Linked DNA regions of Iamia sp. SCSIO 61187. Each later gene encodes a partner of the first gene's protein in a complex. Links are inferred from orthologs where the notes say so. Each region holds a gene or a part of one and is shown in the gene's direction. Other genes may lie near its edges. The genes, in order: mfd and uvrA.

The links.
Region 2: the proteins of mfd (region 1) and uvrA are in contact, whole or in part, in a crystal structure (PDB 4DFC), measured with the Escherichia coli proteins. The link is inferred for Iamia sp. SCSIO 61187 from one-to-one orthologs.

What each region holds. Positions count from the first base shown.
Region 1 is NZ_CP050948.1:1,315,999-1,320,247, forward strand. The notes cover bases 243-4,188. They hold mfd (transcription-repair coupling factor), read left to right. Parts: upstream 243-544; coding sequence 545-3,988; downstream 3,989-4,188. Other genes in these bases: HC251_RS06460 (class I SAM-dependent methyltransferase), read right to left, coding at 243-341; HC251_RS06470 (hypothetical protein), read left to right, coding at 4,068-4,188. Also shown: more of HC251_RS06460, read right to left, coding at 1-242; more of HC251_RS06470, read left to right, coding at 4,189-4,249. UniProt on the Escherichia coli protein: Couples transcription and DNA repair by recognizing RNA polymerase (RNAP) stalled at DNA lesions. Mediates ATP-dependent release of RNAP and its truncated transcript from the DNA, and recruitment of nucleotide excision repair machinery to the damaged site.
Region 2 is NZ_CP050948.1:2,800,724-2,804,460, reverse strand. Bases 290-3,723 are described here. They hold uvrA (excinuclease ABC subunit UvrA), read left to right. Parts: upstream 290-679; coding sequence 680-3,523; downstream 3,524-3,723. Other genes in these bases: HC251_RS13345 (hypothetical protein), read right to left, coding at 3,531-3,723; HC251_RS13355 (DUF2079 domain-containing protein), read right to left, coding at 290-582. Outside these bases: more of HC251_RS13355, read right to left, coding at 1-289; more of HC251_RS13345, read right to left, coding at 3,724-3,737. UniProt on the Escherichia coli protein: The UvrABC repair system catalyzes the recognition and processing of DNA lesions. UvrA is an ATPase and a DNA-binding protein. A damage recognition complex composed of 2 UvrA and 2 UvrB subunits scans DNA for abnormalities.

The sequences.
Region 1 (4,249 bases):
GCCACGTTGCCGGTCATGACGGCGAGGTCGACGCGCCTCTCGGGCGGGACAGCGATGGCCAGGGTCGTGGCGTCACCCTCGATCCAGCAGACCCGGTCGGCGCCGGGCTTGCGGCGGGCCACGGCCAGGCTGGCCGCCGCCGGGTCGAGGCCGACCACCTCGACACCCCGCCCGGCCAGCAGCACCGCCAGCGCGCCCGTGCCGCAGCCGACGTCGAGCACCGACCGGGCGCCGAGCTCCTCGACGATGGCCACGTAGGCGTCGAGGTCCGACCGGTCGGGATCGAGGTCGTCGTACACGTCCGCCAGGCGGGGGTGGGCGAAGATCGGGTCCGGCGTCATCGCGGCCATCGTGACCGCCGTCTCGGTCGAGCCCCGCGACCTTTGTCCGGAAGTCCCCCTCCTCGGCAGGGTTCCGGACGAAGTTGGGCGGGGCGGGCCGGCGGGCGGCCGGGCGCCGGTAGGTTGGGCCGTCCGCACGGGACCCGGTCAGCGCCGGATCCCGGCGTTCCGTCGCGTCCCACCGAGCCCGAAGGCCCCTGCCCGTGAGCACCCGCACCGCTGCCGCCCCGAGCCCCACCGCCGCCGCCCCCCTGGGCGACCTGCCGGCGCGGCTGGCCGCCGAGCCGGGGCTGGCGGGCGTCCGGGGGCGGAACCGGGCCCACCTGGCCGTGACCGAGGCGGCTCGACCGCTGACCATCGCCCACCTGGCCGGGGGCACCCGGACGCCGATCCTCGTCGCCGTGCCCACCACCGGCGAGGCCGAGCGGCTGACCCACGACCTGGGCGCCTTCCTCGGCCGGGACAAGGTCGAGCTGTTCCCGGCGTGGGAGACGCTGCCGTTCGAGCGGGTCAGCCCCAACGTCGAGACCATGGGCCACCGCATGCGGGTGGCGTGGCGCCTGCGGAACCCCCGCCAGGCGCCCAAGGTGGTCGTGGCCCCCATCCGGGCCCTGGTGCAGCGGCTGGGCCCGCACGTCGACGAGGTCGAGCCGCTGATCATCCGTCCCGGCCAGCAGGTCGACCGGGACGAGGTCGCCGCCTGGCTGGTGGCCGCCGGCTACCGCCGCGAGCCGCAGGTCGAGGCCCGGGGCGAGGTGGCCGTGCGGGGGTCGATCGTCGACGTCTTCCCCTCGACCGAGGACCGCCCCATCCGCATCGACCTGTGGGGCGACGAGGTCGACCGCCTGACCGAGTTCTCCATCACCGACCAGCGGTCGACCGACCCGGTGCCGGCGGCGGCGATCTTCCCGTGCCGCGAGGTCATGCCCACCGCCGAGGTCCGGGCGCGGGCCGAGAAGCTGATCGCCACGCAGCCGTGGGGGCGCGAGCAGTGGGAGCGGCTGGCCGAGGGCCTGGTCTTCGACGGCATGGAGTCGTGGCTGCCGTGGCTCACCGACCGCGAGCACGTGCTGCTCGACCTGCTCCCCACCGGCGAGGACGACGGAGACGCCGGCGCCCTGGTCCTCCTGGTCGAGCCCCGGCGCATGCGGGACCGGGCCGAGGACATCATCGGCGAGGAGTCGGACCTGGCCCGGCACCTGGCCCGCAGCACCTGGGACGTCCCCGACAGCACCGACATCCCCGCCCTCCACCTCCCGTACGACCGCCTGCTCTCGCATACGACCGTCCCGGCCTGGACCGTCGTCAACGTGGCCGACTCGCCCGACACGCCCGTCGTGCAGAGCATCGGGTGGCACCCCGGCGTCGGTGACGGCGCCGGCCTGCTCGGCCAGGTCCGGGACGTGGTCCGCAGCGGCGTCCGCGTCGTCGGCGCAGCCGACACCGAGGCCAGCGCCGGCCGCATGGCCGACGTCCTCCGCGGCCAGGAGCTCGAGATCGAGGTCCGGGTGGCGCCGCTCGACCGCGGCGTCGTGCTCCCCGGCGCTGGGGTCGCGGTGCTCGCCGAGGTCGACCTCACCGGGCGCCGTCGGCCCCACCGGGCCCCGCGCAGCCGCAAGCGCGACACCGCCGGCTTCTTCGACGACCTGCGCCCCGGCTCCTACGTCGTCCACCACCAGCACGGCGTGGCCCGCTACGGCGGCATGGTCACCCGCACCATCGGCGGGGTCGAGCGCGACTACCTCCTGCTCGAGTACCGGGGGAACGACAAGCTCTACGTCCCGTCGGACCAGATCGACGCCGTCCGCCACTACACCGGCGGCGAGGACCCGAAGCCCAGCCGCCTCGGCGGGGGCGAGTGGCAGAAGGCCAAGGCCAAGGTCCGGGCCGAGGTCAGCCACATCGCCCAGGAGCTGGTGGTCCTCTACCAGAAGCGCCTCAGCACGCCCGGCTACGCCTACCCCGAGGACACCCCCTGGCAGCGGGAGATGGAGGAGAGCTTCCCGCACCGGGAGACCCCCGACCAGCTCGTCGCCATCGAGGAGGTCAAGGCCGACATGCAGGCCGAGCGGCCCATGGACCGCCTGGTGTGCGGCGACGTCGGCTTCGGCAAGACCGAGGTCGCCCTGCGGGCCGCGTTCAAGGCCGTGCAGGAGGGCAAGCAGGTGGCGATCCTGGTCCCGACGACCCTGCTCGCCCAGCAGCACTTCCAGACCTTCAGCGACCGCTTCTCGGGCTACCCGGTGCGGGTCGAGGTGCTGAGCCGCTTCCTCACCGCCGGCCAGGCCAAGGAGGTCATGGCCGGGCTCCGCACCGGCGAGGTCGACCTGGTGGTCGGCACCCACCGCCTCCTGTCCCAGGACATCGAGTTCAAGGACCTGGGGCTGCTCGTGGTCGACGAGGAGCAGCGCTTCGGGGTCAAGCACAAGGAGCAGATCAAGGCGATCAAGGCCAACCTCGACGTCCTCACCCTGTCGGCCACGCCGATCCCCCGGACGCTCGAGATGAGCCTCACCGGCATCCGCGACCTCACCCTCCTCCACACCCCGCCGGCCGAGCGCCAGCCGATCCTCACCTACGTCGGCGAGGAGGACGAGCGGGCCATCTCCGAGGCCATCCGGCGCGAGCTGCTGCGCGAGGGCCAGGTCTTCTTCGTCCACAACCGGGTCCGCGACATCGAGAAGAAGGCGGCCGAGCTGCGGGACCTGGTGCCCGAGGCCCGCATCGCCGTCGCCCACGGGCAGATGGACGAGGGCACCCTCGAGCAGGTCGTCTACGACTTCTGGGAGGGCCGCTTCGACGTCCTGGTGTGCACGACGATCATCGAGTCGGGCATCGACATGCCCACGGTGAACACCCTGGTGGTCGACCGGGCCGACCGCCTCGGCCTGGGCCAGCTGCACCAGCTGCGGGGTCGGGTCGGCCGGGCCGGGCAGCGGGCCTACGCCTACCTGTTCCACCCCCGCGACATGTCCCTGTCGGAGGAGGCCTACGAGCGGCTGAAGACGATCGGCGAGGCCACCGAGCTGGGGTCGGGTTTCCGGATCGCCATGCGCGACCTCGAGATCCGGGGCGCCGGCTCCCTCCTCGGCACCGGCCAGTCCGGCCACATCGCGGCGGTGGGCTACGACCTGTACGTCCAGATGGTGAGCGAGGCGGTGGCCGAGCTCAAGGGCGAGGAGCGGCGCGAGCCGGCCGAGGTGAAGCTGGACCTGCCCCTCGACGCCCACCTCCCCAGCACCTACGTGCCCCGCGAGGACCTGCGCCTGGAGGCCTACCGCCGGCTGGCCACGGTCACGACCCCGACCGAGGTCGACGACATCCGGGCCGAGTGGGAGGACCGCTACGGGCCCGTGCCCGAGCCCGCCGCCCAGCTGCTCGAGATCGCCCGCCTGCGCGCCGAGTGCCACCGCATCGGCGCCCGCGAGGTCAACGTGACCAAGGGCCCGGCGTTCGGCGGTCCGGCCCACACCGCCCGGGTGTCGCCCCTCGTCCTCAAGCAGAGCCAGCAGATCCGGCTGCGCCGGCTGTTCCCCAAGGCGGTCTACAAGGAGGACCAGGAGCAGGTCGTCCTGCCCATCCCCAAGACCCCGACGCTGGCCGCCACCCTCGTCGACCTCCTCCGCCAGCTCGTCCCGCCGGAGTAGCCGCGGGCGGGGACCGACGCGGCGGCGGGCGAGCACGCGACTGCGGGGCCGGTCGGCGCACCTCCTACCATCGACCGCCGTGCGTCCCCGTGCCCTGCCCCGCCCGCTCCGTGCCGTCGCCACCGGCGCCGCCGTGGTCGGCCTGGTCCTGGCGGCCTCGTCGTGCAACGCCGGGCGGCCGTCGGCGGCCCGCGTCGGGGACCGCCACATCTCGGCCGACCGGCTCGACCAGGTCGTGGGCGCCTACGTCGAGGCCGACCG
Region 2 (3,737 bases), 1.5 Mb from region 1 along the record:
GCAGGCGTCGGCTCGCACCAGCGCCAGCAGGATCCCCGCCACCGTGGCGGCCCGGGTGTCGTCACGCCGGGCGGCGGCAAGGGCTGCGGCGGTGATGGGCACCGTCATCACCACGGGGTGGAAGTCGAACGTCGCCGCCGCCCAGAGGGGGGCGCTGCCGACGGTCGCCAGCGTCGCCCAGCCCTGGCTCCCGCCGATCTGGCGGGCGAGGGCTCGGAGGGCGGGGACGGAGCATCCCAGGGCCATGGCCTGGGCTGCGATCAGCCAGACCGGGGTGGCCGCGATCCGGTAGAGGGGGGCGAACGCCACCACGACGACGCTGACATGGTCGCCGAAGAGGTTCTCCCGGAGGACGGTGAGCTCCGGCGCCCGTCCCTGGGACAGCAGCCAGGCCGCCTGGTCGAACAAGGCCAGGTCGAGGACGGCCCAGCGGTTGACGTACCGGAGGTAGCCGGGGACGAAGAACGCGATCGCCATGGCGGCCCCGATGGCCATCCCGACCTGGTCATGGCGCCAGCGCTCGGGGCGCGCCACGACGGCCGTGTCCGGTTCGGCGTCGCAGAGGGGCGGGGCCGCCGTCATGGGGCATCATCGGCGCCATCGTCGCGACACTGAGGTGCCCGACCTCGCCCACGTACAGACGTTCGCCAGGTTGGCGCGCCCGGTAGAGTGGTCCTTCGTGTCGGACACCCTCGTCATCCGCGGCGCTCGCGAGCACAACCTCCGGGGTGTCGACCTCGACCTTCCCCGCGACAAGCTGATCGTCTTCACCGGGCTGTCGGGCTCGGGGAAGTCGTCGTTGGCGTTCGACACGATCTACGCCGAGGGCCAGCGTCGCTACGTCGAGTCGCTGTCGTCCTACGCCCGGCAGTTCCTGGGCCAGATGGACAAGCCCGACGTGGACTTCATCGAGGGTCTGTCGCCGGCGATCTCGATCGACCAGAAGTCGGCGTCGCGAAACCCCCGGTCGACGGTCGGGACCATCACCGAGATCCTCAAGTACCTCGGCCTCCTGTTCACCAACATCGGCCAGCCCCACTGCCCGACGCACGGTGCCGCCATCACCCGGCAGACGCCGCAGCAGATCGTCGACCGCATCCTCGAGCTGCCCGAGGGGACGCGGTTCCAGGTGCTGGCCCCCGTCGTGCGGCGTCGCAAGGGCAACTACGAGACCATGCTGGCCGACCTGGCCAAGCAGGGCTTCTCCCGGGCCCGCATCGACGGCGAGGTCGTCGAGCTGGGGGAGAAGATCGACCTGGCCCGGTACGAGAACCACACGATCGAGATCGTCATCGACCGTCTGGTGAAGCGGGACGGCATCGAGCGGCGCCTCACCGAGTCGCTGGAGACCGCCCTGCGGCTGGCCGAGGGCGTGGCCGAGGTCCAGATCGTCCCCCGCGAGGGTGAGGACGAGCCCGAGTCGATGACCTTCAGCCAGCACCTGGCCTGCCCGGTCGACGGTGAGAGCTTCGAGGAGCTCACGACCCGGAGCTTCTCGTTCAACACGCCCTACGGCGCCTGCCCCCGCTGCGACGGCTTGGGCACCCGCTTCGAGGTCGACCCCGAGCTGATCGTCCCCGACCCCGACCTCAGCATCTCCGAGGGCGCCATCCACCCGTGGTCGAGCGGCCACGCCACCTGGTTCCACCGCATCCTGGAGGCCGTCGGCGAGGAGAAGGGCATCCCCCTCGACGTCCCGTGGTCGAAGCTGAAGGCGGCCCAGCAGCGCACGCTCCTCGACGGCAAGGGCATCGGGCGCGTCGAGGTCCGCTACAAGAACCGCTACGGCCGGGTGCGGACCTACAAGGCGGCCTACGAGGGTGTGATCCCGTGGTTGCAGCGGCGTCACGCCGACACCGACAGCGACACCCAGCGGGAGCAGTTCGAGGGGTACATGCGCGAGGTGCCGTGCCCCGAGTGCGACGGCGCCCGCTTCAACCCCTTCACCGTCAACGTCACCGTCGCCGGCCGGAACATCGCCGAGCTGTCGATGCTCTCCATCCGCGAGCTGGCCACGGTCGTCGATGAGATTGAGCTCACCGAGCGCGAGATCCTCATCTCCGAGGCCGTCCTCAAGGAGGTCAAGGCCCGGCTCGGGTTCCTGCTCGACGTAGGCCTCGACTACCTGTCGCTGGGCCGGGGCACGGCCACCCTCTCGGGCGGCGAGGCCCAGCGCATCCGGCTGGCCAGCCAGATCGGATCGGGCCTGGTCGGCGTGCTGTACGTGCTCGACGAGCCGTCGATCGGCCTCCACCAGCGCGACAACCGACGCCTGATCGAGACCCTCCTGCGGTTGCGCCAGCTGGGCAACACCGTGATCGTCGTCGAGCACGACGAGGACACGATCGCCGTGGCCGACCACGTGGTCGACGTCGGTCCCGGGGCGGGGGAGCACGGCGGGTCGATCGTCCACTCCGGCACCTACAAGCAGCTGCTGAAGAACAAGCGATCCGTCACCGGCCAGTACCTCACCGGGGCGCGCTCGATCCCGATCCCCGAGCAGCGACGGGCCCCCAGCGGCGACTGGCTCAAGATCAAGGGCGCCCGCGAGCACAACCTCGACGGCGTCGACGTCGACATCCCGCTCGGGCTCTTCGTCACCGTCACCGGCGTGTCCGGGTCGGGCAAGTCGACCCTCGTCAACGACATCCTGCTGCGGTCGTTGATGCAGAAGATCTACCGGGCCAAGACCCCGCCGGGTCGGCACCGCCGGATCGACGGCATCGAGCTGCTCGACAAGGTCATCAGCATCGACCAGTCACCGATCGGCCGCACTCCCCGGTCGAACCCGGCGACCTACACCGGCGTGTGGGACGCGATCCGCAAGCTGTTCGCCCAGACCCAGGAGGCCAAGGTCCGGGGCTACCTGCCCGGCCGGTTCTCGTTCAACGTCAAAGGTGGGCGCTGCGAGACGTGCTCGGGTGACGGCACCATCAAGATCGAGATGCACTTCCTGCCCGACGTCTACGTGCCCTGCGAGGTGTGCAAGGGGGCCCGCTACAACCGCGACACCCTCGACATCACCTTCAAGGGCAAGAACGTGGCCGAGGTGCTCGACCTGCCATGCGAGGAGGCGTTGGAGTTCTTCGCCAACCAGCCGGCCATCGCCCGCCACATGCAGACCCTCGTCGACGTCGGCCTCGGCTACATCCGCCTCGGACAGCCGGCCCCCACCCTCTCGGGCGGCGAGGCCCAGCGCATCAAGCTGGCGTCGGAGCTTTCGAAGCGGTCCACGGGCCACACCATCTACCTGCTCGACGAGCCGACGACAGGCCTGCACTTCGAGGACATCCGGCGGCTCCTCACCGTTCTCTCCCGGCTGGTCGACCAGGGCAACACCGTCCTGGTCATCGAGCACAACCTCGACGTCATCAAGACGGCCGACTGGCTGATCGACCTCGGACCCGAGGGCGGCAGCGGGGGAGGGCGGGTCGTCGCCGAGGGCCCACCCGAAGCCGTCGCCGAGGTGGATGACAGCCACACCGGCCGCTTCCTCGGCGAGCTCCTCGCCGGACGTCGCTGACCGTCCCTCAGCCGGCGCCGCGCTCGTACAACACGATGTTCAGCTCCCGATCGAACGTCCACTGGTCCACCACGCTGAAGTCCTCGGTCAGAGTGCTTGATCCCACAGCAGCTCGGTAGGCGGTCCTGCTGGGAGCGAAGACGTACTGGTACACGACCCAGATACGCTCGTGCCTCGAGCCGAGACGGAGGGCTTCAGCCGACGTCTTGGCGCT